One region of the Streptomyces sp. NPDC047869 genome, then DNA from elsewhere that is predicted to be linked to it. Evidence: predicted binding sites of a transcription regulator. Region 1 holds the regulator's gene; each other region holds the start of a gene.
What was found. The regulator HrcA, encoded in region 1, represses chaperone genes, less so after heat shock. The targets are predictions, from matches to a motif close to TTNGCACTCNGNNNNNCNGAGTGCNAA.
Positions count from the first base shown of each region.

Region 2: a site for HrcA is predicted at 7,897-7,923, ahead of groES (co-chaperone GroES). Genes of this name have one in related genera too.
Region 3: a site for HrcA is predicted at 8,002-8,028, ahead of groL (chaperonin GroEL). Genes of this name have one in related genera too.

Region 1 is NZ_JBEYRK010000004.1:80,369-90,020, reverse strand. Features, by position in the region: gene AB0924_RS07270 (PDZ domain-containing protein) at 1-2,557, opposite strand, end outside; gene AB0924_RS07265 (hypothetical protein) at 2,604-3,158, opposite strand; gene AB0924_RS07260 (VOC family protein) at 3,253-3,645, opposite strand; gene AB0924_RS07255 (16S rRNA (uracil(1498)-N(3))-methyltransferase) at 3,662-4,414, opposite strand; gene AB0924_RS07250 (nitronate monooxygenase) at 4,411-5,487, opposite strand; gene dnaJ (molecular chaperone DnaJ) at 5,645-6,781, opposite strand; gene hrcA (heat-inducible transcriptional repressor HrcA) at 6,782-7,798, opposite strand; gene AB0924_RS07235 (MBL fold metallo-hydrolase) at 7,960-8,682, shown strand; gene AB0924_RS07230 (DUF3097 domain-containing protein) at 8,717-9,514, shown strand; gene hemW (radical SAM family heme chaperone HemW) at 9,556-9,652, opposite strand, start outside.
Region 2 is NZ_JBEYRK010000008.1:178,594-188,245, reverse strand. Features, by position in the region: gene AB0924_RS13595 (LacI family DNA-binding transcriptional regulator) at 1-405, shown strand, start outside; gene AB0924_RS13590 (endo-1,4-beta-xylanase) at 509-1,870, shown strand; partial or broken gene AB0924_RS13585 (LytR family transcriptional regulator) at 2,057-2,203, shown strand; gene AB0924_RS13580 (YciI family protein) at 2,348-2,704, shown strand; gene AB0924_RS13575 (RNA polymerase sigma factor) at 2,750-4,048, shown strand; gene AB0924_RS13570 (Uma2 family endonuclease) at 4,143-4,778, shown strand; gene AB0924_RS13565 (methyltransferase domain-containing protein) at 4,788-5,954, opposite strand; gene AB0924_RS13560 (polysaccharide deacetylase family protein) at 6,045-6,992, shown strand; gene AB0924_RS13555 (polysaccharide deacetylase family protein) at 7,028-7,837, shown strand; gene groES (co-chaperone GroES) at 8,070-8,378, shown strand; gene groL (chaperonin GroEL) at 8,502-9,652, shown strand, end outside.
Region 3 is NZ_JBEYRK010000031.1:41,450-51,101, reverse strand. Features, by position in the region: gene AB0924_RS30550 (ROK family protein) at 1-301, opposite strand, end outside; gene AB0924_RS30545 (extracellular solute-binding protein) at 441-1,682, shown strand; gene AB0924_RS30540 (DUF3263 domain-containing protein) at 1,719-1,946, shown strand; gene otsB (trehalose-phosphatase) at 2,014-2,847, shown strand; gene AB0924_RS30530 (trehalose-6-phosphate synthase) at 2,866-4,284, opposite strand; gene AB0924_RS30525 (glucosyl-3-phosphoglycerate synthase) at 4,392-5,363, opposite strand; SAM riboswitch class I at 5,525-5,667, shown strand; gene thrC (threonine synthase) at 5,685-6,968, shown strand; gene AB0924_RS30515 (MoaD/ThiS family protein) at 6,965-7,240, shown strand; gene AB0924_RS30510 (cold-shock protein) at 7,688-7,891, shown strand; gene groL (chaperonin GroEL) at 8,190-9,652, shown strand, end outside.

The DNA of each region.
Region 1 (9,652 bases):
CCTCGTCCGCGAGCGGGACCACGACCACGTGCCGCAGATCGCCGCCGCCGGCCGGCGAGACCGTCAGTTCGACGGGCTTGCCGGCCGTGCCGGTCAGCAGCGGGCCGGGGCCGGTCACCGGGTCGACCGGCTGCCCGGCGACCGCGACGATCGCGTCCCCGGGGCGCACGGCGACGCCCGGCGCGGCCAGCGGGGAGCGGGCGTCCGGGTCGGAGGTCTCCGAGGGCAGGATGCGGTCGACGCGCCAGCCGCCGTCCTCGTGGCGGGAGATGTCGGCGCCGAGCAGCCCCTGCCGGGCGCCGTCGCCGAAGCCGCCGCGCGGGGTGACGTAGGCGTGCGAGGTGCCGAGTTCGCCCTGCACCTCCCACAGCAGGTCCACCAGGTCGTCGTGGGTGGCGAGGCGGTCGAGGACGGGCCGGTAGCGGTCGAGGACGCCGTCCCAGTCGACGCCGCCCATGTCGGCCCGCCAGAAGTTGTCCCGCATGATGCGGCCGGTCTCGTCGTACATCTGCCGCCATTCGGCGGCCGGGTCGACGGTCTGCCGGATCCGGGTCAGGTCGACGGCGATGTTCGAGTCGCCGTCCTCGTCGTCGGAGGCGTGCCGGTCGGCGGGTACGACCCTGAGCCGGCCGTCGCTCCAGAGCAGCACCCGCTTGCCGTCACCGCTGACCTCGAAGTGGTCGGCGTCGGCGGCGAGATGTTCCAGGCGTTGCTGGGCGAGGTCGTAACGCTCCAGCCGGGTCTTCGGGTCGGGGGCGTCGGCCGTGGCGCGGCCCGCGCCGAGGACGCCGCGCACCGGGTGGCGCAGCCAGAGCATCCCGTCCCTGGCCGCGCGCAGGTTGGAGTAGCGGGCGGCCTCGACCGGGAAGGGCACGATGCGGTCGGCGAGGCCGTCGAGGTCGATCCGGGTCGCCGGGGTGCCCTCGCTGTCCGGCGTCTCCTCCTTGTCGGGGGTGCCGAAGGGCCGGCCGTGCCGCTGCGGCCCGAACGGGGACGGGGTGGTCGCGGCGAGGGTGATCAGGTGCGGGCGGACGCCCTCCACGAAGGCCAGGTCGAAGACGTGCTCGTCGTAGACCGGGTCGAAGGAGCGGCTGGAGAGGAAGGCGAGGTGCTTGCCGTCCAGGGTGAAGGCGGGCGCGTAGTCCTGGAAGCGCAGCGGGGTCGCCTCGGTGACGGACAGGTCGGTGGTGTTGGCGAGGCGGAGCTGGGAGAGGGGCTGGGGCCCGGGGTGGGCCCAGGCGAGCCAGCCGGAGTCGGGGGAGAACGCGAGGCCGTGGACGTCGCCGTGTTCGCTGCGGGTCACCTCGCGCACCTCGCCGGTCTCCCGCTCGACCAGCAGCAGCCGCCCGTCGTGTGCGGCGACGGCGGCCCGGCTGCCGTCGGGTGCCATGGCCAGTTCCAGGACGCGGCCGAGCTCACCGGCGGCGAGCCGGCGCGGGGGCGTGCCGAGGGCGGCGCCGGTGGCGGGCGCGAACTCCAGGGCGTCCTCGCCCTCGGCGTCCGTCACCCACACCACCCACTCCTCGCCCTCGGAGCGGAAGGTGCGCGGCAGCCGGGTCCGTACGCCCGGCTGGGCGGCGAGCGCGCGGGCGGGGCCGGAGCGGTGGGTGACCCAGTGGACGGCGCCGCGCACGGCGACCGCGCTGCCGCGCGCGGTGTGGTCGGGGGCGGCGGAGCCGAACCAGTGGGCGGCGTTCACGGGGAACGGCTGGAGGTCCACGCGCGGTCCGCCGAGCCGGATGTCCAGCCGGCGCGGTTCGGCGCCGTCGAGGTCGTCCAGGATCCAGAGTTCACCGGCGCGGGAGTAGACGACCCGGGTGCCGTCGGTGGCGGCGTGCCGGGCGTAGAAGCCCTCCAGCGGGGTGTGCCGGCGCAGGTCGGAGCCGTCGGCGAGGGAGGAGTAGAGCGCCCCGGTGCCCTCGTGGTCGGAGAGGAACGCGATCCGGTCGCCGGCCCAGAGCGGGTACTCGATGTTGCCGTCCAGCTCCTCGTGCAGCCGGACGAACTCGCCGTCGCCCTCCCGGTCGATCCACAGCTTGCCCGCGGTGCCGCCCCGGTACCGCTTCCACCAGGCGGCCTCGCGACCCATCGGGGCGGACAGCAGCACGGTGTGCGGGCCGTGGGCGACATCGCCGACCGGCCCGTACGGCAGGGTGGTGGCCGGCCCCCCGTCGAGCGGGACGGCCCGGGCCCAGCTCCGGCGCAGGCTCGCCCGGCCCTGGGTACTGAGCGCGAGCACCTCGCCGTCCGGGGTCCAGCCGCGCACCTGGGTCCGCCAACTGCCCCAGTGCGTCAGCCGTCTGGCGGGGCCGCCGTCCACCGGGGCGACGTGCACCTCGGGGGCGCCGTCGCGGGTGGAGGTCCAGGCGACGGCGGTGCCGTCGGGCGAGACGCGGGGGTGGTTCACCGGCACGTTGTCGGCGCTGACCCGCCAGGCGCGCCCGCCGTCGAGCGGGGCCAGCCAGACGTCGTCCTCGGCGACGAAGGTCACCAAGTCGCCGTGCGGGTGCGGGAATCGGAGGTAGCCGGAGGATGCCGTCGAAGCCGCCTGAGTCACCCCGTCACTGTACGCAGCGACCGGCGTCCCCCGCTCCCGGTTCCGATCACTTGCCCTCCACGGGCCAGCAACTGGGATCGTGCTTGCACCAGATGGTCCGCGTCACGGTCACGGTGACGGTCGGCTGCCCGCCCCGCTGGGTGGGCGGCCGGTACGTCGGACCGGGTGTGGCGTCGCAGTCGCCGAGCCCGCTGACCCGGAAGACCTGCCTGCCGCCGACCCTGGCCGTCAGGTCCCCGCGCACGCAGGCCCCGTCCACGGCCCGGGTCACCTTCCCCTTGACGGTGATCCTCCGCCCGTCCCGGGTCTGCCCCTGGCAGTCCACGGACACGACGGTGCTCTCCGTCGGCGAGGGCGAACTGCGGGACGTTCCACCGCCCTTGCCGCCGTAGTTGCCGGTGCAGGTCAGCCAGCTCACGTCCACATGCCGCCGTTTCAGCTCGGCGGTCGCGGTGCTGTCGGTGGTGTACGCGGCCGAGGCCGAACTCAGGTCCCCCGGCTGACACGCCACCACCGCGCCCGCCCCCAGCACCACGAGCCCCGCCACGGCCACACCGCGCACGGCCCGCGGCCGGCGCCGAATCCGCCTCGATGCCCCCATGAAGGGCAGCGTGCCACCGCCGCCCCCCGGGACGGAAGGCCGCATACGGCCACTCACCCGTTCGGGCAGCGGCGGCCGGTGCGCTCCCCCGCCGTCAGGCGCGCAGGAGGAGCCATTCCTGGAGTTCCACCAGGTTGCCCTCCGGGTCCTTGAGGTGGGCCACGCGCATGCGTTCGGTCAGCGGGGCCGGCCCGTGCAGCACGGTCGCGCCCCGGGCCGTGATCTCCGCGCAGTACGCGTCGAGGTCGTCCACGCGCAGCACGACCAGGGAGCGGTGCCCGGTGGCGGTCTCGCCCAGCTCCGCCAGGATCCCGGCCATCATGGCGCGGTCCTGCAGCGCGATCCCGGCCGAGCCGGCGTGCGGGCTGAACTTCTCGTACGGTCCCACGCCGGTGCCGGACTGCGGCTTGAGGCCGAGGACGTCGGCGTAGAAGCGGTAGCAGGCGGCGAAGTCGGTGACGAGGAGCCGGACTTGGGCGAGTTCCATGGTGTTCCCCGGGTGTTCAGGACCAGCGGCCGGTGCGGCCCAGCAGGAGGGCCGCCGCGGCGGTGCCGGCGGTGGATGTGCGCAACACCGTAGGGCCCAGCACGCACGGCTTGGCGCCCGCCTCCTCGAAGAGCGCCAACTCGTCGCGCGCCACGCCTCCTTCGGGTCCCACGACCAGCACGATCTCGCCCCGCTCGGGGAGTTCGGCGGTGGCGAGGGGGGCGCTGTCGTGCTCGAAGTCGGAGTGGAGCACGGCGGCGAAGTCGGCCGCGGCGAGCAGGGCGGCGACCTGTCGGGTCGTCGCGGTGTCCGCGACCTCGGGGAAGCGGAGGCGGCGGGACTGCTTGCCCGCCTCGCGGGCGGTGGCGCGCCACTTGGCGAGGGCCTTCTGCCCCCGGTCGCCCTTCCACTGTGTGATGCAGCGCGCGGCCTGCCAGGGCACGATCGCGTCGACGCCCGTCTCGGTCATCGTCTCCACGGCGAGCTCACCGCGGTCGCCCTTGGGGAGGGCCTGGACCACGGTGATACGAGGGCTGGGTTCGGGCTCCACCGGGAACGCGCGCGGCTCGACGACCATGTGGTCCTTGCCCGAGATGCTGAGGACGACCCCGGACGCTCCCCGGCCCTTGCCGTCGGTGACCACGACTTCCTCGCCGGGCTGCAACCGCCGTACCGAGACGGCGTGCCGCCCCTCGGGTCCCGTCACGTCGATGGTCGAGCCGGGGCCCACGCCCTCGAGCGAGTCGACGACGAACACCGGCGCGGTCATCGCGCGTCACCCCCGGCCGACAGCGCGGTCCGGGCCGCGGCGAGTTCGGCCGTCAGCACTTCCACCAGCTGCCCGGCCGGCAGCTCCCGGGCCAGCCGGTGGCCCTGGCCCGCCCACAGTGCCATGCCCTGCGCGTCACCGGCCTTGGCGGCGGCCCTGCGCAGCGGCGCCGTCACATGGTGGACCTCGGGGTAGGCGGCGGGGGCGTAGGGGCCGTGCTCGCGCAGAAAGCGGTTGACCAGGCCGCGCCCCGGGCGGCCGGAGAAGGCGCGGGTCAGTTCGGTGCGTGCGAACAGGGGGTTGGTCAGCGCCTGCTTGTGCAGGGCGTGGGCGCCGGACTCCGGGGTGGCGAGGAACGCCGTGCCGAGCTGGGCGGCGCTCGCGCCCGCCGCGAGGACGGCGGCGATCTGGCTGCCGCGCATGATGCCGCCGGCGGCGACCACCGGGATGCGCACCGCCTCGCGGATCTGCGCGAGCAGCGACAGCAGCCCGATGCCGGAGCCGTCGTTCTCGGGGACGTCCCGGTGGGTGCCCTGGTGGCCGCCGGCCTCGACGCCCTGCGCGATCACCGCGTCCGCCCCGGCCCGCTCGACCGCGCGCGCCTCCTCCGGGGTGGTGGCGGCGACCAGGGTGAACGTCCCGGCGCGGTGCAGGGAGTCGATGACCTCACGGGTGGGGACCCCGAAGTGGAAGGAGACCACCGGCACCGGGTCGTCGAGCAGTACGGCGAGCTTGGCGTCGTAGCCGTCGTCCCGACCGCTGTCCGGGTCGCCCAGCTCGGTCTCGTACCAGGCGGCCTCACCGGCGAGCTGGTGGGTGTAGAGCTCCACGGCGCCGGACTCCGCACAGTCGGGCTGCGGCATGAAGAGGTTCACGCCGAAGGGCAGCCCCGTCAGTCCCCGCAGCTGCTTGATCTCCTGGTACATGCCGTCGGCGGTCTTGTACCCGGCGGCGAGGAACCCGAGCCCGCCGGCCTCGGACACGGCCGCGGCGAGCTGCGGCACGGAGACCCCGCCCGCCATGGGAGCCTGCACGATCGGCCGGGGGAAGAGATCGGTCAGCGCGGAGGACATGTCCGCATGTTGTCACGTCCGGGGGTATGCGCCGAATCGGGTCTTCCCCTTGGCACATGCCACTTTCCGGCCCACCGGGCCGGGTGTGGGCGGGCAGGCGGGGGTCCGGGGGGCCGGAGCCCCCCGGCCGGGGCCGAGGGGCCGCGGCCCCCTGGCCTCAGCGCCCGTTGAACGCGTCCTTCAGCCGCGAGAACAGCCCCTGCTGCCCCGGCTGGAACTGCCCCGTCGGCCGCTCCTCGCCCCGCAGTTTCGCCAGCTCGCGCAGCAACCGCTCCTGCTCGGGATCCAGCTTGGTCGGGGTGGTGACCTCGACGTGGACGATCAGGTCGCCCCGGCCGCCGCCGCGCAGATGCGTGACGCCGCGGTTGTGCAGCGGGATCGACTGTCCGGACTGGGTGCCCGGCCGGATGTCGACCTCCTCCAGGCCGTCCAGCGTCTCCAGCGGCACCTTGGTGCCGAGGGACGCCGCGGTCATCGGGATGGTGACCGTGCAGTGCAGGTCGTCGCCGCGCCGCTGGAAGGTCGAGTGCGGCAGCTCGTGGATCTCTACGTAGAGGTCACCGGCCGGACCGCCGCCGGGGCCGACCTCGCCCTCGCCGGCGAGCTGGATCCGGGTGCCGTTGTCGACACCGGCCGGGATCTTCACGGTGAGGGTGCGGCGGGAGCGCACCCGGCCGTCGCCCGCGCACTCCGGGCACGGGGTCGGCACGACCGTGCCGAAGCCCTGGCACTGGGGGCAGGGGCGGGAGGTCATGACCTGACCCAGGAAGGACCGGGTGACCTGCGACACCTCACCGCGGCCGCGGCACATGTCACACGTCTGGGCGGTCGTGCCCGGAGCCGCGCCCTCGCCGCTGCAGGTGTTGCAGACGACCGCGGTGTCGACCTGGATGTCCTTGGTCGTACCGAAGGCCGCCTCGTCCAGCTCGATGTCGATCCGGATCATCGCGTCCTGGCCGCGCCGGGTGCGCGAGCGCGGCCCGCGCTGCGACGCCGTACCGAAGAACGCGTCCATGATGTCGGAGAAGTTGCCGAAGCCACCGGCCCCGAAACCGCCCGCGCCCGCGCCGCCCGCCTGGGAGAGCGGGTCGCCGCCGAGGTCGTAGACCTGCTTCTTCTGCGGGTCCGACAGCACCTCGTAAGCGGCGTTGATCTCCTTGAACCGCTCCTGGGTCTTCGGATCGGGGTTGACGTCCGGGTGCAGCTCGCGCGCGAGCCGGCGGAACGCCTTCTTGATCTCATCCTGCGACGCGTCGCGGCGCACGCCGAGAACGGCGTAGTAGTCCGTGGCCACTTACGACTCCGCCAGGATCTGTCCGACGTACCGTGCCACTGCGCGTACCGCTCCCATCGTTCCCGGGTAGTCCATGCGGGTCGGTCCGACCACGCCGAGCTTGGCAACCGCCTCGCCGCCCGAACCGTAGCCGACCGACACGACGGACGTGGAGTTGAGTCCCTCGTGTGCGTTCTCGTGCCCGATGCGCACCATCACGCCCGGATCCTTCGCCTCGCCGAGGAGCTTGAGGAGCACGACCTGCTCCTCGAGGGCCTCCAGGACGGGCCGGATCACGAGGGGAAAGTCATGTCCGAAACGGGTGAGATTGGCGGTGCCGCCGATCATCAGCCGCTCCTCGTTCTCCTCGACCAGTGTCTCCAGCAGAGTGGAGAGCACCGTGGAGACCGTACCGCGATCCTCGTGCTCGAACGCCTCCGGCAGGTCCTCGACCAGACGCGGCACGTCGGAGAACCGGCGGCCCGCGACCCGGCTGTTGAGCCTGGCCCGGAGGTCGGCGAGGGCCGTCTCCCCGAACGGCACCGGGCAGTCCACCATCCGCTGCTCGACCCGGCCGGTGTCCGTGATCAGCACCAGCATCACGCGCGCGGGGGCGAGCGAGAGCAGTTCCACGTGCCGCACGGTGGACCGGGTCAGGGACGGGTACTGCACGACGGCGACCTGCCGGGTCAGCTGCGCGAGCAGCCGCACCGTGCGCGCGACGACGTCGTCGAGGTCGACGGCGCCGTCGAGGAAGTTCTGGATCGCCCGGCGCTCGGGGCTGGTCATCGGCTTGACGCCCGCGAGCTTGTCGACGAACAGCCGGTAGCCCTTGTCGGTGGGGATGCGCCCGGCGCTTGTGTGCGGCTGGGCGATGTATCCCTCGTCCTCCAGAGCGGCCATGTCGTTGCGCACGGTCGCCGGGGACACGCCGAGGTTGTGCCGCTCGGTGAGCGCCTTGGAGCCGACCGGCTCCTCGGTGCCCACATAGTCCTGGACGATGGCGCGCAGCACCTGAAGTCTGCGTTCACTCAGCATCCGCGCGCACCTCCAGCATGTCTTCCGCTCGGCCCTTCGGGTCGTCCGCCTGGCACTCTGCGTGTCCGAGTGCCAGCGTTCCCCGGCCAGTGTACGGCCGTGGGGTACTCACTGGGCAAGGTCGGTCCCGCCACATCTCGTCCTACCGTTAGCGTCGCGTTATGACCGTGACTTGGGAAGAGCTGGGGTGGGAGCGGTTGGCCGACGGGGTCGGGCGGTGCCGGCTGCCCGGCTGGGACTGCACCGCGGGCCTGGTGCTCGGGGCGGGTACGGCGCTGATGGTGGACGCCGGGTCGAGCCTCGCCGAGGGCGCGCGGCTGCGGGAGCGGGCGCAGCGGCTCGCGGGGCACCGTGTGACCCATCTCGCGCTCACCCATCCCCACTTCGACCACGTCTTCGGGGCGTCCGCCCTCGCCGGGGCCGAGGTGTACGCGGCGGTCGGCATGGACGCGGTGCTGGCGCACGAGCGCGGGGAGCTGCGCCTGGACGCGGTCAGGAACGGCCTGCCGGTCCCGGACGCCGACGAGGCGGTGGACGCGCTGGTGCCGCCCCGGCACCTGGTCTCCGGGGAGTGGACGCTGGACCTCGGCGGCGGGCGTCAGGTGCTGCTGGCCAACGTGGGTCCCGGCCACACGGCCCACGACCTGGCGGTGCTGGTGCCGGGCGACCCGGAGGTCGTCTTCTGCGGCGACCTGGTGGAGGAGTCGGGCGAACCGCAGGCGGGCCCGGACGCGGTCCCGTCCCGCTGGCCGGACGCGCTCGACCGCCTGCTCTCCCTGGGCGGCGAGGACGCGCTGTACGTGCCCGGTCACGGAGCGGTGGTGGACGCGGCCTTCGTACGGCGCCAACGCGAAGAGCTGGCGGCGCGTTTCGGCGTGTCATGAGCACAGACCCGCCGGTTCTCCTATCGTCGTCCGAATGCGCCAGTACGCCTCCGATCTGACCCCGCCGTGGAAGAAGTCCCAGCCCGTGCCGGAGGTCGCGGCGGAGCCGGGGCTGGTGGTGGAGGAGCCCGGTACCGGGTTCTGCGGGGCGGTGATCCGCTGCGAGGCGGGCACGGTCACGCTGGAGGACCGCTTCGGCAAGCACCGGGTGTTCCCGCTGGAGCCGCGCGGTTTCCTGCTGGAGGGCAGGGTGGTGACCCTGGTGCGGCCGTCGTCGGCTCCGGCACGGCCCACCCGCACGGCGTCCGGTTCGGTGGCCGTTCCCGGCGCACGCGCGCGCGTGGCCCGCGCCGGCCGCATCTACGTCGAGGGCCGGCACGACGCCGAGCTGGTCGAGAAGGTGTGGGGCGACGACCTGCGCATCGAGGGCGTGGTCGTGGAGTACCTGGAGGGCGTGGACGACCTGCCGTCGATCGTCGCGGAGTTCGCGCCGGGCCCGGACGCGCGCCTCGGCGTCCTGGTGGACCACCTGGTGCCGGGCACGAAGGAGTGGCGCATCGCCGGGTCGGTGACGAGCGAGCACGCGCTGGTCGTCGGCCACCCGTACATCGACATCTGGGAGGCGGTGAAGCCGGCCTCACTGGACATCCAGTCCTGGCCCCGCGTCCCGCACGGCCAGGACTGGAAGACGGGCGTGTGCCGGGCGCTGGGCTGGCCGGAGAACACGGGGGCGGCCTGGCAGCGGATCCTGTCCGGGGTCCGGTCCTACAAGGACCTGGAGCCGGAACTGCTGGGACGGGTGGAGGAACTGATCGATTTCGTGACGGCGTAGCGGTGCGGCCGGCGCACCCGCCGGTGCCGGACGCCGAGTGATCAGTCCACCAGGTCCCGCACCACCGCGTCCGCCAGCAGCCGCCCGCGCAGGGTCAGGACGGCGCGGCCCTCGCCGTACGGGCCCTCCTGGAGCAGT
Region 2 (9,652 bases), on a different contig from region 1:
GAGACGGCGGGGCTGCCGGTCGACCCCTCGCTCGTAGTGACCGGCGACTTCCACCACGACGCCGGCCACCGGCTCGGCCTGGAGCTGCTGCGCCGCCCGGACCGGCCCACCGCCGTCTTCGCGGGCAACGACCTGCAGGCGCTCGGCCTGTTCGAGGCCGCGCGGGAGCTGGGGCTGCGCATCCCGGAGGACCTCAGTGTGGTGGGCTTCGACGATCTGCCGGTGGCCCGCTGGGTGGGACCGCCGCTGACCACCGTGCGCCAGCCGCTGACCGAGATGGCGGAGGCCGCGGCCCGCCTGGTGCTGGAGCTGGGCCGCGCGGACGACGAGCGGGCGGCCACCCGGGTGGAGCTGGCGACCAGCCTGGTGGTGCGCAGCAGTACGGCGGCCCCGGCCGCCGGGTGACATGAGTGGCCGGAAGTTGACGTATTGACGGGTGGGGCGTGCGCCCCCACACTCCTCCGAAGTCAATCGGTTGCACGACCGAAACTTTCGGAGGCCCCCCGCCATGAGAACCTCCAGAACTCCCTTACGCGCCTGTCTGGCCGCCCTGGCCGCCGCCGCGGCCCTGCTCGCGGCCGGTACCGGCACCGCCCGTGCCGCCGACCCGCCGCTGCGCGACCTCGCCGCGGCGAAGGGCAAGGTCATCGGCACCGCGGTCACCGGCTCCAGGCTCACCGGCGCCTACGCGGACATCGCCGGGACGCAGTTCGGCTCGCTCACCCCGGGCAACGCCATGAAGTGGGGTTCGGTCGAGCCCACCCGGGGCAGCTTCAACTGGAGCGAGGCCGACCAGATCGTGGCCTTCGCCCAGGCCCACGGCCAGCAGGTGCGCGGCCACACCCTGGTCTGGCACAGCCAGAACCCGAGCTGGCTGACCAGCGGGAGCTGGACCCCGGCCCAGCTCGGCACCCTGCTGCGGGACCACATCGACACCGAGGTCGGCCGCTACAAGGGCGAGGTGTCCGTCTGGGACGTGGTCAACGAGCCCTTCAACGAGGACGGCACCTACCGCTCGACGATCTGGTACGACGGCCTCGGCTCCGGCTACATCGCCAACGCCCTGACCTGGGCGCACGCGGCCGACCCGGACGCCAAGCTGTACATCAACGACTACAACGTCGAGGGCGTGAACGCGAAGTCCACCGCTCTGTACAACCTGGTCAGGTCCCTCAAGCAGCAGGGCGTGCCGATCGACGGCGTCGGCCTCCAGGCCCACCTGATCCTCGGCCAGGTGCCGGCCACGCTCCAGCAGAACATCCAGCGCTTCGCCGACCTCGGCGTGGACGTCGCCGTCACCGAGCTGGACGTCCGGATGTCACTGCCGGCCGACAGCGCGAAACTGGCCCAGCAGGCGGCCGACTTCAAGTCCGTGACGGCCGCCTGCGCGACCGTGACCCGGTGCGTCAACGTGACGGTGTGGGGCTTCGCCGACTCCGACTCATGGGTGCCGAGCACCTTCCCCGGCTACGGGGCGGCGACGCCGTACGACGAGAACTACCAGCCGAAACCGGCGTACCGCGGCATCGCCGAGGCGCTGGGCGGCGGGGGCGGCACCAGCGAACCGCCACCGACCGGTGCCTGCTCGGCCGCCTACAGCGTGACCAGCCAGTGGAACGGCGGCTTCACCGGCCAGGTGAAGATCTCCTGCTCCGGTGCCTCGCTGCCCTCCTGGAAGGTGAACTGGACGTACGGCGCCGGCCAGCGGATCACCCAGGCCTGGAACGCCACCTGCACCCAGTCGGGCACCGCGGTGTCGTGCGCGAACGCCTCGTACAACGGCTCGGTGCCCGACGGCGGTTCGGTGACCTTCGGGTTCAACGCTTCCTGGAGCGGCAGCAATCCGGTGCCCACGGTGAGCCTCGGATGAGAATTTCCCGAGGCCACCGACTCCTCGGGCTTCCGCTAAGAGTCGTCTAATATCCCGGTCCTACGTTCCTGCCGTGACCGGACACGACGAGAACGGCGACGAAGGCAGAGGGAGGGGCCGGCGGCCCGGCGTACTGAGGGCCGCCGGCCTGCTCCTCGCGGGCGCCCTGGTACTCGGCTCGGTCACCTGACGAAGCTGGGCCGGAGCCTGGAGGGGCTCACCGCGGACCGGGCGCGCACGGTGATGATGCCGGTCGTCACGGCGCCCTCCGACCCCAACCGGGTGGTGGCGGAGGAACCGGCTGCGGGCGAGCCGTGGGCGTCGCTGCGCTGAGCGGCGGGCCCGGTCCGGAAGGCCGGAAGGCCGGAGAAAAGAATTTCCAGGAAATCTCCGCGCGGCTGTCGATCCGGCCGTCTCCCGTTCGACGCATGGGTGAGCGGCGGGGAACGGCCCCGCCGCCCGGACCGAGGAGTCACCATGCCCCGCTACCTGTCGCTCGTGCGCATCGACGAGGCCTCCGCCCCCGCCGAGGGCCCCAGCGAGGAACTGATGCAGCGGATGGGCGAGCTGATCGAGGAGATCACCAAGGCCGGCGTCATGCTCGACACCGCCGGGCTCACCCCCTCCGCCCAGGGCGCCCGGGTGCGCTGGGAGGGCGGGAAGATCTCCGTCACCGACGGGCCCTTCACCGAGTCCAAGGAGGTCGTCGGCGGCTACGCGCTCATGCAGTGCAAGGACATGGCCGAGGCGCTGGAGTGGACCAAGCGGTTCCTGAAGACCCACGAGGAGTTCTGGACCGTCACCTGCGAGGTCCGGGAGATCGCCGAGGGCTGAGCCCTCCTTGGCTCACGGCGGCCCGGGGGTGTTGCATGGTGGGCTGTGGAAGCACAGCCCACCGCGGCACACGCCATCGAGACCGTCTTCCGGCTGGAGTCCCCGCGGGTCGTCGCCGGCGTCGCCCGGATCGTGCGCGACATCGGCATCGCCGAGGAACTGGCGCAGGACGCGCTGGTCGCCGCCCTGGAGCGGTGGCCCCGGGACGGTGTGCCCGACAACCCCGGCGCCTGGCTCATGGCCACCGCCCGGCACCGTGCCGTCGATCTGGTCCGGCGCCGCGAGACCTATGCCCGCAAGCTCGCGGAGATCGGCCGCAGCCTCCCGGACACGGCCCCGCCGCCGGAACCCGCCGACCCGGACGACATCGACGACGACCTGCTGCGGCTGGTCTTCACCACCTGCCATCCGGTGTTGTCCGCCGAGGCCCGCATCGCCCTCACCCTGCGCCTGCTGGGCGGCCTCAGCACGGCGGAGATCGCCCGCGCCCATCTGGTCCCGGAACCGACGGTCGCCCAGCGCATCGTCCGCGCCAAACGCACCCTCGCCACGCGGGACGTCGCCTTCGAGGTGCCGTACGGGCCCGACCGGGAGGCCCGCCTCGGCTCGGTCCTGGACGTCATCTACCTGATCTTCAACGAGGGGTACGCGGCCACCGCCGGCGACGACCTGCTGCGCCCCGGGCTGTGCGAGGACGCCCTGCGGCTGGCCCGTCTGCTGTCCGGGCTGATGCCGAAGGAACCGGAGGTGCACGGCCTCACCGCGCTGCTGGAGTTCCAGGCCTCGCGCACCGCCGCCCGCACCGCGCCCGACGGCACCCCGGTGCTGCTGAAGGACCAGAACCGGCGCCGCTGGAACCGCATGCTCATCGCCCGCGGCATCCGCGCACTCGCCCGCGCCGACGCCTGCGCGACCGGCGCACCCGGCCCCTACGCCCTCCAGGCGGCCATCGCCGCCTGCCACGCGCACGCGTACTCCTACGCGGAGACCGACTGGCGGACCATCGCCACCCTCTACGCCCTGCTCGCCGCCCGTTCCCCGTCGCCGGTCGTCGAACTGAACCGGGCGGTCGCCGTGTCGATGGCCGAGGGCCCGGCCGAAGCGCTCGTACTCGTCGACGCCCTGGCCGCCGAACCCGTCCTGCGCGAGTACCACCTGCTGCCCAGCGTCCGCGCCGACCTGCTGTCCCGCCTCGGCCGCACGGCGGAAGCCCGCGCGGAGTTCGAACGCGCGGCCTCCCTCACCCGCAACGAACGCGAACGCGCCCTGCTGCTGCGCCGGGCCGCCGGGACACGTCCCGGCGGACACGGCGAGATCACTCCTTCGGATGATCAGCAGGCGTAAGGGCGTGCGATCCCGGGCGGCTCCGTAGCGTCACGCCTGTCGCTTGTGCCGTAGTGGCGCTCCCGCCCACACTTGAAGGAGGAGGTGCTTCACGATGACCGCTCTCGCTGAAGAGGTGGCCCCGGTGGTGGCAGACGAGCCGGTTCCCGAGCCGGGTTCCGATCTGGACGAGGTCCTGTGGCAGGCGTGGAAGGCCATGGATGTCCCCGAGGGCTACCGCGCCGAGATCATCGAGGGGGCCATCGAGGTGTCGCCTACCGGACGTCGCCGTCATGGTGTGCTCGTCAACCGCCTCCGGCGGGCGCTTGACGCTTACCTGTCACGCAGCGGGTATGCAGCACACCAGGACATGAACGTCATCCACCGCCACAAAGCCTGGATCCCCGACCTCTTCGTCGCCCCCCTCGATCTCGAGGAGATCCCGGACGAGGAGGGGCTCGGCGTCGACGCCGGCGGTGTGAAGATGGTCGTCGAGGTCACCTCGCCCGGGCACCGGAACCTCCAGCGTGACCGGGCGCGGAAGCGGCGCGAGTACGCCAGGGCGGGCATTCCGGTGTACGTGATCGTCGACGACTTCGACGACGAGGGGGCCGTCGTCGTCCTGACGTCCCCCGACTCCAAGAAGGCCAAGTACACCGACGAGCACCGTGTCCCCTACGGCACCGACGCGGTGATCCCCGAGGGGCCGGCCAAGGGCTTCGCCGTCGGCAAGGCGATCGTCGCCTCCTGAGAGGACGTGTCAGCGCGCCGGCCGGCCGACCAGCATCGTCGGCGCCCCCGCCACCCGGGTGAGGAACACCGTGGCGGAGTGCGGGCCCTGGGGCTTGACCTTTCTGCGCAGTTCCTCGGGTTCGACCGCCGAGCCCCGCTTCTTCACGGTCAGGGTGCCGACCTCGCGCTCGCGCAGCAGGGCCCTCAGCTTCTTGACGTTGAAGGGGAGCCGGTCGGTGATCTCGTAGGCGGTGGCGTACGGCGTCGAGCGCAGGGCGTCGGCGGTGACGTAGGCGATGGTCGGGTCGACGAGGCCGCCGCCGACCTCCTCGGCCACCTCGGCGACCAGGTGGGCGCGGATCACGGCGCCGTCGGGCTCGTACAGGTACCGTCCCACGGAACGCACTTCGGGGTCGGGCAGGCCGCGGCCGGGCAGCGAGCGCGGGCCCGGCAGCAGGGTGGCCCGTACGGTGCCCGGCGCCCCGGTGCCGAACCAGAGCACCGCCTCCTTCACGTCCCCGCCGTCCGAGATCCACTCGGCCTCCGCCTCGGCCGGGATCGCCTCGTGCGGGATGCCGGGCGCGATCTTCAGGGCGGCCCGGGGTGCCTTCAGGGCCGCTCCGACGGCCCACGACAGCGGCGGTGAGTAGGCCTCGGGGTCGAAGACGCGACCCCGGCCGCCGCGCCGGGCGGGGTCCACGAACACGGCGTCCCAGCCGTCCGTGTCCACGTCGGTCACGTCCGCCTCCCGCACCTCGATCAGCCCGCTGAGCCCCAGCGCCTCGGCGTTGGCCCGGGCCACGGCCGCCGTCAGCGGATCGCGGTCCACCGCGAGCACCCGGATCCCGGCCCGCGCCAGCGCGATCGCGTCGCCGCCGATCCCGCAGCACAGGTCGGCGACCGAGGCCACCCCCAGCCCCCTCATCCGCTCCGCGCGGTACGCGGCCACGCTCGCGCGGGTCGACTGCTCGACCCCGTTCGGGGTGAAGAACATCCGCGCCGCGTCCTCGGCCCCGAACTTCACCACCGCCCGCTGCCGCAGCCGTGCCTGCCCGAGCGCCGCCGACACCAGCTCGGCGGGGTGGTCCCGGCGCAGCCGGGTGGCGACGGCCAGCTCGTGCGCGGGGTCGGTGTCGCGCACCTCGTCGAGCAGGGCGCGGCCTTCGGGGGTGAGGAGGGGGTCGAGGTCGTTCACCGGGTCATTGTGGGCCAGTCGGTGGATGGTGCGCCTCCGGCGGCCATGTCGGGCCGGGTTCGGCGCCGGGGCCTGCGAGGATCCGACGCCATGCGAGAAGTAGTACAAAACGATAAAAAGCGGGCCTGTGGGAGGCGTTCGGGTCTTCCGGCAGTCGCCCTCCGCTGTGGGGTGGCCGCACTCGTCTCGGCCGCCCTCGTCTCCGGCTGCGGCTCCCCGGACCCGGGCTCCGGCGCCCATTCCGGCCCCGGCCACGACTCCGGCCAGGGCGGTCCCGCCCAGGCGCTGAGCCCCGAGGCCCGCCGCGCCGCCGAACAGGCCCGGCTGGTCGCCGCCGCCCAGCGCTGGAAGCTGGCCCGGGTGCCGCTCACGCCCCCGGCGCCGCCCGCCGTCAAGCCGAAGATCACCCCGCGTGACGGCTTCGAGGTGGACGGCCAGGAGGAGGAGAACCTGCCCCCGGTCTTCACCACCGTGCCCACCGGCGAGAAGGTCGTCTTCCTCACCATCGACGACGGCGCCGAGAAGGACCCGGCGTTCCTGCGCATGATGAGCGACCTGAAGATCCCCTATTCGGCCTTCCTCAGCAACTACCTGGTGAAGGACGACTACGGCTACTTCCGCCGGATGCAGTCCGAGGGCCACACCCTCAACAACCACACCCTCACCCACCCGTACCTGCCCGGCCTCTCCTACGAGCAGCAGCGGGACGAGATCTGCGGCATGCAGGACATCATGAAGAAGCAGTTCGGCAAGGCGCCCACGATCTTCCGGCCGCCCTACGGCAACTACAACGGCGACACCCTGCGCGCCGCCAAGTCCTGCGGCATCAAGTACGCGCCGATCTGGGACGAGGAGGTCTTCGTCGACCACTGGGAGTACCGCGACTGGGACCGCAGCCTGCACCCCGGCGACATCGTGCTCACCCACTTCCGCGGCCGCGACGACTGGGACGGCACGATGGTCGACGACATGCGCAGGTTCCTCGACAAGGTCACGCGCGAGGGGTACGCCGTGGCGCGCCTGGAGGACTACCTGTGAGGCGCCGGGGGCAGCCGGCGGGCGGGCCGTTTCGCGTGCGGACCGCTTTGGCGGCCGTGCTCGCCGCGGCCCTCCTGCTCGCCGGCTGCGCCCAGTCCGTCGACCCCATCGAGCGCCTGGGCAAGCGGGCGGCCCAAGGGGCCCGGCCGCCGAGCCCGGCCGCCGGCGCGGCGCACCGCCGCTGGGGCCTGGCCGCCCCGCTCGCCGCCCCGCCGAGCCACCCGGCCCGGCCCCCCGGCACCCGCCGGCCGGACGCCTCGCCGCCCCCGGTCGTGGACCACGTCGGCACCACCGACCGGGTCGTCTTCCTCACCTACGACGACGGCGCCGAGCGGGACCCGCGGTTCGCCGACATGATCCGTGAACTCCGGCTGCCGGTCAGCCTCTTCCTCACCGGCAGTGTCACGGGCCCCGGCTACGGCCGCTTCGCCCGGCTGCGCGCGGTCGGCGCCGCGATCGAGAACCACACCCTCGACCACCCGGCGCTGCCCGGACTGCCGTACGCCGGGCAGCGCGCCGAGATCTGCGGCCAGCGGGACGCACTCCGCTCCCGCTTCGGCGTCCGCCCCCGCCTCCTCCGGCCGCCGCACGGCGCCTACGACGCCACCACCCTGCGCGCCGCCGCCGACTGCGGCGTCTCCGCCCTCGTCCTGTGGCGCGCCGCACTCGGCCCCGACGGCCTCGTCCACCGGAGGGGCGCACGGCATCTGGCCCCGGGCGACATCGTCCTCGTGAGCCCCGGCGAGGACACCGGCCCCACCCTGACGGAACGCACCGTCCGCCTGCTGCGCCACGCCCAGAGCCAGGGCCTGACGGTGGCCCGCCTCGAGGACTATCTGGCCTGACCGCGCCCACCAGGGGCACCCTCCGTGGGCCCCGGGCCGGCCGACGCGCCGCACCGCCATTGGCACTCCGCTTGACCGAGTGCTAATCGCGGTCATAGTCTCGGCTCTGGCACTCGGCAGATGAGAGTGCCAACCACGCGACGGGCAGGTCCGGCACCCGCGACGACGGATCCACCTGGTCGCCACCCCAGACAGTTAACCCCGTGAGATCTCCGAAGGGGGAGGTCGGACCGTGACGACCACCAGCTCCAAGGTTGCCATCAAGCCGCTCGAGGACCGCATCGTGGTCCAGCCGCTCGACGCCGAGCAGACCACCGCCTCTGGCCTGGTCATCCCGGACACCGCGAAGGAGAAGCCCCAGGAGGGCGCCGTCCTCGCCGTGGGCCCGGGCCGCTTCGAGAACGGCGAGCGCCTGCCGCTCGACGTCAAGGTCGGCGACGTCGTCCTGTACAGCAAGTACGGCGGCACCGAGGTGAAGTACAACGGCGAGGAGTTCCTCGTCCTCTCGGCTCGCGACGTCCTCGCGATCATCGAGAAGTAAGACACCTCGAGCACTTTTGATGCTTGACGCTGCGCCCCTGGCCCCCGCGACCACATAAGAAGCCGGGCGCCCGGGGCGCAGTGCCTTTTTCACCCACAGATTCCCGAGAGGGCTCCCGCTGTCATGGCGAAGATCCTGAAGTTCGACGAGGACGCCCGTCGCGCCCTCGAGCGCGGCGTCAACAAGCTGGCCGACACGGTGAAGGTGACGATCGGCCCCAAGGGCCGCAACGTCGTCATCGACAAGAAGTTCGGCGCGCCCACCATCACCAACGACGGTGTCACGATCGCCCGTGAGGTCGAGATCGAGGACCCGTACGAGAACCTCGGCGCCCAGCTGGTGAAGGAGGTGGCGACCAAGACCAACGACATCGCTGGTGACGGCACCACCACCGCCACCGTGCTGGCCCAGGCGCTGGTGCGCGAGGGTCTGCGCAACGTCGCCGCCGGTGCCTCCCCGGCGCTGCTCAAGAAGGGCATCGACGCCGCGGTCAAGGCAGTCTCCGACGACCTGCTCGCCTCGGCCCGCCCGATCGACGAGAAGTCCGACATCGCCGCCGTCGCCGCGCTGTCCGCCCAGGACCAGCAGGTCGGCGAGCTGATCGCCGAGGCCATGGACAAGGTCGGCAAGGACGGTGTCATCACCGTCGAGGAGTCCAACACCTTCGGTCTGGAGCTGGACTTCACCGAGGGCATGGCCTTCGACAAGGGCTACCTGTCGCCGTACTTCGTCACCGACCAGGAGCGTATGGAGGCCGTCCTCGACGACCCGTACATCCTGATCAACCAGGGCAAGATCAGCTCCATCCAGGACCTGCTGCCGCTGCTGGAGAAGATCATCCAGGCGGGTGCCTCCAAGCCGCTGCTGATCATCGCCGAGGACGTCGACGGCGAGGCCCTGTCGACCCTGGTCGTCAACAAGATCCGCGGCACCTTCAACGCCGTCGCGGTGAAGGCCCCGGGCTTCGGCGACCGCCGCAAGGCCATGCTCGAGGACATCGCCACCCTCACCGGCGGCACCGTCATCTCCGAGGAGGTCGGCCTCAAGCTCGACCAGGTCGGTCTGGACGTGCTCGGCTCCGCCCGCCGCGTGACCGTCACCAAGGACGACACCACGATCGTCGACGGCGGCGGCAACCCCGCGGACGTCGCGGGCCGCATCGCGCAGATCAAGGCCGAGATCGAGAACACCGACTCCGACTGGGACCGCGAGAAGCTCCAGGAGCGCCTCGCGAAGCTGGCCGGCGGCGTGTGCGTGATCAAGGTCGGCGCCGC
Region 3 (9,652 bases), on a different contig from region 1:
CGAGCAGGGCGCGCAGGGGTACGTCCCGCCAGCCGAGGTTGGCGGCGTACACGGCGATCCCGTGCTCGTCGTCGACGATGCCGGGGACCGCGATGCCGGCCGCCGCGGCCGGCTCGCCGTAGGTCTCGACGCCGTACGCGCGCAGTTCGGCGGCGAAGCCGAGGATCGTCCCGACCACCGCGTCCGGCCCGCGCTCGCGCCCCGTCGCCCGGCGGGCGCGGTGCAGCAGCTCGCCGTCGTCTCCGACGAGGGCGGCCTTCATCCCGGTACCGCCCACGTCCAGGGCGATGACATGTCTCACGGGGGACAGTGTGGCCCCCGGACCCGCAAGAGGTCTAGTCCACTCACGTGGTGTAGACCTTATGTGTCCACATATTGAACGGTCAGACAGCAGGGTTGGGGCTTTGAGGGTGCGTCGGCGTACGGCAGGAACGATCGCGGTGGTGTCCGCACTGGGCATGACGGCGGTCCTCGGCGGCTGCGGGAGCACGGACTCCTCCGACGTGACCCTCAGACTCGTCGCTGCCGACTACGGCGACTCGGCGGCGAACGGCTCCAAGAAGTACTGGGACGGGCTGGCCAAGGAGTACGAGGCCGAGCACGGGGTGAAGGTCGAGGTCAGCGTCTACTCCTGGAACGACGTCGACCGCAAGGTCAAGGAGATGGTCGACGCCGGGCACGCCCCCGACCTGGCGCAGATCGGCGCCTACGCCGACTACGCGGCCGCGGGCGAGCTGTACCAGGCCTCCGACCTGCTCTCCATACGCACCCAGGCCGACTTCCTCGCCGCGCTCTCCGACGCCGGCCAGTGGAAGCACGTGCAGTACGGCATCCCCTTCGCGGCCTCCACCCGGGTGCTCTTCTACAACAAGACCCTGTTCAGCCAGGCGGGCATCACCCCGCCCACCAACTGGGACGAGCTGGCGGCCGACGCCCGCGCGCTCAAGGACAAGGGCGTGAAGTACCCCTACGCGCTGCCGCTCGGCCCGGAGGAGGCCCAGGCCGAGACCATGCAGTGGCTGCTGGGCGGCGGCGACGGCTACACCGACGACATCGGCGCCTACAGCATCGACTCCGCGAAGAACGTGGAGACCTTCACCTGGCTCAAGGACGACCTGGTCGGCAAGGGCCTGACCGGCCCGGTCGCCCCCGGCAAGCTGAACCGCGCGGACGCCTTCACCGCCTTCACGGACGGCCAGGTCGGCATGCTCAACGGCCACCCCACGCTGATCCAGCAGGCCGCCAAGAAGGGCGTGAAGTTCGGCACGGTCCCGATGCCGGGCCGCACCGGCCGGACCAAGGCCTCCATGGGCGTCGCCGACTGGATGATGGGCTTCCGGCAGAACGGGCACGCCCGCGAGATCGGCGACTTCCTCGACTTCGTCTACGAGAAGAAGAACGTCCTCGCCTTCTCCCGCGAGTACGGACTGCTGCCGGTGACCGACTCCGCGTCCCGCGCCATGTCCGGCTCGGACGCGGCCGGCGACAAGGTCCTGCGCCCCTTCCTCGACGAACTCCCGCTCTCCCAGCTCTACCCGGTCGGCAAGACCTCGTGGGCCTCGGTCAGCGCGGCCGTGAAGAAGAACATCGGCCAGGCGGTCGCCCCCGGCGGCAGCCCCGCCGACGTGCTGTCCCGGCTCCAGTCGACGGCGTCGGCCGCGGACAGCGCCGACGTCAACTGAGACCGGCTGTCGGTGCCCGGCGCTACGGTTGGCCGCATGGAGGAACTGGGCAGCCGCGAACAGGCCATCCTCGCGCTGGAACGCCGGGGCTTCGCCGGCCCCGGCGCGAAGGAACGGGCCATCCGCGAGGAACTGGGCCTCGCCCCGGTGCGCTACTACCAGCTCCTCAACGCCCTCCTGGACGACGCCCGGGCGCTCGCCGCGGACCCGGTCACGGTCAACCGCCTGCGCCGGGTGCGGGAGGCCCGCCGCCAGGAGCGCTGAACCGCCGGCCCGGACCGGGAGGAACGCTCCAGGAGTGACCCGGGCCCGCGCCGGATACTGTCCCTGTATGGACCTCCTGCCGACCCCGGCGACCCAGGCGGGCCGCGACGGACTGCACACGCTGCTGGCCAAGCCCCGCGCGGCGGTGATCGGCCTCGACTTCGACGGCACCCTCGCCCCGATCGTCGCCGACCCCGAGCAGGCCCGCGCCCACCCGGACGCCGTTCCCGCGCTCGCCGCGCTCGCCCCCGAGGTGGCCTCCGTCGCCGTGGTCACCGGCCGGCCCCCCGAGGTCGCGGTGCGCTACGGCGGCTTCGCGGACGTGCCCGGCCTGGAACACCTCACCGTCCTCGGCCACTACGGCGCCGAACGCTGGGACGCCGCGACCGGCGAGGTGACCGCGCCCCCGCCGCACCCCGGTGTGGCCGCGGTCCGCGCCGAACTGCCCGGGCTGCTGGAGCGCGCCGGCGCCGGGCACGGCACCTGGACCGAGGACAAGGGCCGGGCCGTCGCCGTGCACACCCGCCGCGCCGACGACCCCCAGGCCGCCTTCGAGGCCCTGCGCGGGCCCCTCACCGAACTCGCCGCCCGGCACGGCCTGATCGTCGAACCCGGCCGGCTGGTCCTGGAACTGCGCCCGCCCGGCATGGACAAGGGCGTCGCCCTCCTCGACCACGTCCGCCGCACCGCCGCCGGGTCCGTCCTCTACGCGGGCGACGACCTCGGCGACCTGCCCGCCTTCGCGGCCGTCGGGGAACTCCGCGCCGAGGGCGTCCCCGGCCTGCTGGTCTGCAGCGGCAGCACCGAGGTCACGGAACTGGCCGAACGGGCGGACCTGGTGGTCGACGGCCCGGAGGGGGTCGTCGCGCTCCTGCGCGCCCTGGCGGCCAGGCTCGGCTGACCCGGCCCCGCCGGACCCTCAGCCGGTCAGCGCGCCGAGCTGGTCCAGGAACCACTGCGCCGGCGGCAGCGCGATGGCGGCGGCGGCCAGTCGCTTGGACCGCTCCGCCCGCTCGCCCTGGGGCAGGCCCAGCGCGGTGTGCAGCGCGTCCGCCGTCCCCACGACGTCGTACGGGTTGACCACGATCGCGTCCTCGCCCAGCTCCTCGTACGCCCCGGCCTCGCGCGACAGCACCAGCGCGCACCCCTCGTCGGAGACGACCGGCACCTCCTTGGCGACCAGGTTCATGCCGTCCCGGATCGGGTTGACCAGGGCCACGTCCGCGAGCCGGTAGGCGGCCAGCGAGCGGGCGAAGTCGTCCTTCACATGCAGCACCACCGGCGTCCAGCCGGGCGTCCCGTAACGGGAGTTGATCTCGTCCGCGACCCGTTGCACCTCGGCCGTGTAGTCGCGGTAGACCGCGAGGTCCTGCCGCGAGGGGTAGGCGAACGCGATGTGCACCACCCGCTCGCGCCACTCCGGGTGGCCCTCCAGGAGCTGCCGGTACGCCAGCAGTCCGCGCACGATGTTCTTGGACAGCTCGGTGCGGTCCACCCGGACGATGGTCCGGCGCCCCTCGCCGATCTCCGCGCGCAGGGCCGTCATCCGCTCGTCCACGTCCGGCCGGTGCGCCCGCTCGCGCAGGAAGTCCGCGTCCGCGCCGAGCCCGTGCACCCCGATCCGGGTCCCGGACGGGATGCCGGGGCCGAGCACCGCGTGGCAGCAGTCCGTGAACGCGTCCGCCCAGCGCCTGGTCAGGAACGCCGCCCGGTCCGCGCCGAGGATGCCGGTCAGCAGCTCGGCGGCGATGTCGTCGGGCAGCAGCCGGAAGTAGTCCGGCGGGGCCCACGGGGTGTGCGAGAAGTGGCCGATGCGCAGGTCGGGACGGAGCTGCCGGAGCATCCGCGGGGCGAGGGCCAGGTGGTAGTCCTGGATGAGCACCGCGGCACCCTCGGCCGCCTCCTGCGCCAGCGCCTCGGCGAACGCCCGGTTGTACGCCTGGTACGAGGCCCACTGGCGGCGGAACTCCGCGTCGAGGACCGGCTCCAGCGGGGTCTGGTACAGCATGTGGTGGACGAACCAGAGCACCGAGTTGGCGATGCCGTTGTAGGCGTCGGCGAACACGGTCGCGTCGATGTCGAGCATCCGCACCCGCTGCTCGCCGGTGTCCTCGGCCGGCAGCAGACCTCCGCCCGCCCGCCGTACCGCCTCCCGGTCGCCGTCGCCGAGCGCGGCGCAGACCCACACCGCGTTGTGGTCCGGCCCGATGGCCGACAGCCCCGAGACCAGCCCGCCCCCGCCCCGTCTGGCGCTCAGCGAGCCGTCCTCGAGCACCTCGTACGAAACCGGGCCGCGGTTGGACGCGACCAGCACCTCAGCACCCTGCGTGGAAGCCATGATTCTCAACCTAGCCCGGCCCGGAAACGCTCAAACGTACGCTCCGCCCCGGAAGGGGACTGTATACGGCCGTTCTTCCGCGTCCACCGCACCGCGCGCCGGGCCGCTCAGGCCACCTTGCGGTGCGCGTACTCCGCGATCTGCACCATCGGCGGCCGCTCCTCGGTGTCCACCGAGTAGGTGCGCGGCTCGAACCCGTCCTCGCCCCGTTCGAACTGGGTGAGCGACGGCCGTACGAGGTGGCCGCGGGCCAACCGGAGCTGGGCGGTGCGGTAGATCGCCGCGGCCATCCGGCCGAGTGCCTGCCCGTCCTGGTGCCGGTGCCTGCGCACCCCCACGTCCACCTGGGCCAGCGCGTCCAGGCCCACCAGGTGCAGCGCGTCCACCAGCATGCCCAGCTCCACGCCGTAGCCCACCGGGAACGGGAGCTGCTCCAGCAGCGAGCGGCGGGCCGCGTACTCCCCGCCCAGCGGCTGCACGAAGCCGGCGAGCTGCGGCCAGTGCATGTTCAGCAGCGGGCGGGCCATCAGCTCGGTGACCCGGCCGCCCTGTCCGGCGGCGGCCGTGCCGGAGGCGCGCCCGTCGGGCACGGTGAGCGGGCGGTCGTACATCGCCTTGACCAGGTCGACGTCCGGCTCGGTGAGCAGCGGGCCGACGATGCCGAGGACGAAGTCGGAGGAGAACTCCCTCAGGTCGGCGTCGATGAAGCAGACGATGTCCCCGCTCGTCGCCAGCAGCGAGCGCCACAGCACCTCGCCCTTGCCGGGGACGGCCGGTATGCGCGGCAGGACGCTGTCGCGGTGCACCACCCGGGCGCCGGCCGCGGCGGCGACCTCCGAGGTGCGGTCGGTGGAGCCGGAGTCGACGACGACGATCTCGTCGACCAGCGGAGCCTGCCGCATGAGGTCGTGACGGATGACGGCGACGATGTTGCCGACCGTCTCCTCCTCGTTGAGCGCGGGCAGGACGACGGAGACGGACTGCCCGGTGCGCTGCTTGGCGGCCAGGACTCCGTGCAGCGGGCGGTCGGCCACGGACCAGGAGCGGGTGGCCAGCCAGCGCTCGACTTCTTCCAGCACGGTCTGCGGCTCCTCACTGTCGTGATCACACCTGTTGGGGGAGGGTGATGCATCTCGCGGTTCGGACGACTATCTCAACTGTCCCGGCCGTCGGTTACAGTCTTGAACAACGCCGATGACCATCGCATGTCGGGGGTCGCCCGGCGTTCACAACCGAATACCGCTCATCCAGAGGGGCAGAGGGACACGGCCCGATGAAGCCCCGGCAACCCCCCTGAGCCGCACTCGTTTTCGCGCGAGGCTCCCGGCCAGGGAAGGTGCCAAATCCGTCTCACGGCGAGATGCGTCGTGAGGAAGATGAGGAGAAAGGGCCTCGCCTCCATGGCTGTGCAGACAGTTGCAAGCACCAGCAATCCCGCCGTCGATCTCGGCCCCGCCGCTGCCCTGAGCTGTCGCGAATGCGGACACCGGGTACCCCTCGGACCGGTCTTCGCGTGCGAGGAGTGTTTCGGCCCGCTGGAGATCGCCTACGACTTCTCCGCCTACGACACCGAAGAGCTGCGCCGGCGCATCGAGGCGGGTCCCGCGAACATCTGGCGCTACGCGCCCCTGCTGCCCGTCCCCGCCGACGTGGCCCGGAAGCCGAACCTCAACCCCGGCTGGACCAAGCTCGTCAAGGCCGACAACCTGGCCCACGAGCTGGGCGTCACCGGCGGGCTGTACGTGAAGGACGACTCCGGCAACCCGACGCACTCCTTCAAGGACCGCGTCGTCGCCCAGGCCCTGGAGGCCGCGCGCGCCTTCGGCTTCACCACCCTGTCCTGCTCCTCCACCGGCAACCTCGCCGGTGCCGTCGGCGCCGCCGCCGCCCGGGCCGGCCTGCGCTCCTGCGTGTTCATCCCGCACGACCTGGAGCAGGGCAAGGTCGTCATGGCCGCGATCTACGGTGGCGAACTCGTCGGCATCGAGGGCAACTACGACGACGTGAACCGTTTCTGCTCCGAGCTGATCGGCGACCCGGCCGGCGAGGGCTGGGGCTTCGTCAACGTCAACCTGCGCCCGTACTACGCCGAGGGCTCCAAGACGCTGGCGTACGAGATCTGCGAGCAGCTCGGCTGGCGGCTGCCCGACCAGATCGTGGTCCCGATCGCCTCCGGCTCCCAGCTCACGAAGATCGACAAGGGTCTGCGGGAGCTGATCGAACTCGGCCTGGTCGAGGACCGGCCGTACAAGATCTTCGGTGCCCAGGCCGAGGGCTGCTCGCCGGTGTCGACCGCGTACAAGGCGGGCCACGACGTCGTACGGCCGCAGAAGCCGAACACCATCGCCAAGTCCCTCGCCATCGGCAACCCGGCCGACGGGCCGTACGTCCTGGACATCGCGCGCCGCACCGGCGGAGCGGTGGAGGACGTGACGGACGAGGAGGTCGTGGACGCGATCAAGCTGCTGGCCCGGACCGAGGGCATCTTCGCGGAGACGGCGGGCGGAGTGACCGTCGGCGTCACCCGCAAGCTGCTCAAGGCGGGCGTGCTGGACCCGGCGAAGACCACGGTCGTCCTCAACACCGGCGACGGCCTCAAGACCCTCGACGCGGTGGCCGGCACCGGCCTCACCGCCACCATCCGCCCGAACCTGGACTCCTTCCGAGAGGCTGGCCTCGCATGAGCGTGACCGTTCGCATCCCCACCATCCTGCGCACCTACACCGGCGGGAAGGCCGAGGTCGCCGCCGACGGCGCGAACCTCGCCGAGGTCATCGAGAACCTGGAGAAGAACCACACCGGGATCGCCGCGCGGGTGCTGGACGACCAGGGCAAGCTGCGCCGCTTCGTCAACGTGTACGTCAACGACGACGATGTCCGATTCGAGCAGGGTCTGCAGACCGCGACCCCGGACGGCGCCGGTGTCTCCATCATTCCGGCGGTCGCCGGCGGCTGACTGACAGAATGACCGATCATTACCTTCGGTAACGCCGGTTACCGATTGTTCGTTGAATGGCCTCCCCCGCGCGAGAAACGGAGGGGGCCATTCTGTGTGATTGAGCGCGGTAGAGTTGGGGAACCCGCTCCCGGACCATGGGTCAGGGGCCCTGGATTCACCGCGATGCACCCGACAAGAAGTAGCCAAACTGTGGGTGCTTTCTGCGGCTTTTGTGTATTTTATGGAGCCCGACTTGCCCTGAATTCGGGCGAATTCACGCTACATTCCGGACCGTTCGCGTCCATATTTCTCGTCCGATTGACCTGTTGCAGACGGCAGTTGGGCAGATACATTCAGCGGCGGTCGACGCGTTCCGGCGCACGCCCCCGGCCAATGGGGGGTGAGGTCTGACCCGGGTCCGCGAAGTGTGGATCTGTGCAAGGGCCAGTAATAGGGGAGTTAGGCATGGCTCAGGGCACCGTCAAGTGGTTCAACGCGGAGAAGGGGTACGGCTTCATCGCGGTCGACGGTGGTGCGGACGTATTCGTCCACTACAGCGCCATTCAGATGGACGGCTACCGCACCCTGGAAGAGGGCCAGCGGGTGGAGTTCGAGATCTCGCAGGGCCAGAAGGGCCCGCAGGCCGACATGGTTCGCCTCAGCGCCTGAACGTTTCTTGCACGAAGGGCCCGCACCTCGCACAGGGTGCGGGCCCTTCGCCGTGCCCGGGCCCCTGTGTTCGCGGGCGGCTGACGGGGCCGCCCGTACCCCGGGAGGCGCTTGCACTCGGGCATGCCGAGTGCTAATCATTGCGTTAGCACTCTGAAGGTGAGAGTGACAACGAGGACCGGGTCGGTGAGGCCCGCAGGCCAAGTGGGGGAAGGAACCACGCGGCCGGCGAGCCGTCCGTCGCGGGCGCGGGCGCGGTCCGAAGGAATCACCCCCAGTCCTGGAGGGACCACTTCACATGGCCAAGATCATCGCGTTCGACGAGGAGGCGCGGCGCGGCCTCGAGCGCGGCATGAACCAGCTCGCGGACGCCGTCAAGGTGACGCTCGGCCCCAAGGGCCGCAACGTCGTCCTCGAGAAGAAGTGGGGCGCCCCCACGATCACCAACGATGGTGTCTCCATCGCCAAGGAGATCGAGCTCGAGGACCCGTACGAGAAGATCGGCGCCGAGCTGGTCAAGGAAGTCGCCAAGAAGACGGACGACGTCGCCGGTGACGGTACGACCACCGCGACCGTGCTCGCCCAGGCCCTGGTCAAGGAAGGCCTGCGCAACGTCGCCGCCGGTGCCAACCCGATGGCCCTGAAGCGCGGTATCGAGAAGGCCGTCGAGGCCGTCTCCGCCGCCCTGCTGGAGCAGGCGAAGGACGTCGAGACCAAGGAGCAGATCGCCTCCACCGCGTCCATCTCCGCCGCCGACACCCAGATCGGCGAGCTGATCGCCGAGGCCATGGACAAGGTCGGCAAGGAAGGCGTCATCACCGTCGAGGAGAGCAACACCTTCGGCCTCGAGCTCGAGCTCACCGAGGGCATGCGCTTCGACAAGGGCTACATCTCCGCCTACTTCGCGACCGACATGGAGCGCATGGAGGCGACGCTCGAGGACCCGTACATCCTCATCGCCAACTCCAAGATCAGCTCCGTCAAGGACCTGCTCCCGCTGCTGGAGAAGGTCATGCAGTCGGGCAAGCCGCTGCTGATCATCGCCGAGGACGTCGAGGGCGAGGCCCTGTCGACCCTGGTGGTCAACAAGATCCGCGGCACCTTCAAGTCCGTCGCCGTCAAGGCCCCGGGCTTCGGCGACCGCCGCAAGGCCATGCTCGGCGACATCGCCATCCTCACGGGCGGCGAGGTCATCTCCGAGGAGGTCGGCCTCAAGCTGGAGAACGCGACCCTGGACCTCCTGGGCCGCGCCCGCAAGGTCGTCGTCACCAAGGACGAGACCACCATCGTGGACGGTGCCGGCTCCTCGGAGCAGGTGCAGGGCCGCGTGAACCAGATCCGCGCCGAGATCGAGAACAGCGACTCGGACTACGACCGCGAGAAGCTGCAGGAGCGCCTGGCGAAGCTCGCCGGCGGTGTCGCGGTCATCAAGGCCGGTGCCGCCACCGAGGTGGAGCTCAAGGAGCGCAAGCACCGCATCGAGGACGCCGTCCGCAACGCGAAGGCCGCCGTCGAGGAGGGCATCGTCGCCGGTGGTGGCGTGGCCCTGCTGCAGGCCTCCCAGGTCTTCGAGAAGCTGGAGCTCGAGGGTGACGAGGCGACCGGCGCCCAGGCCGTGAAGCTCGCGCTCGAGGCCCCGCTGAAGCAGATCGCCGTCAACGCCGGCCTCGAGGGCGGTGTCGTGGTGGAGAAGGTGCGCAACCTGACCCCGGGCCACGGCCTGAACGCCGCGACCGGCGAGTACGTCGACCTGGTCGCCGA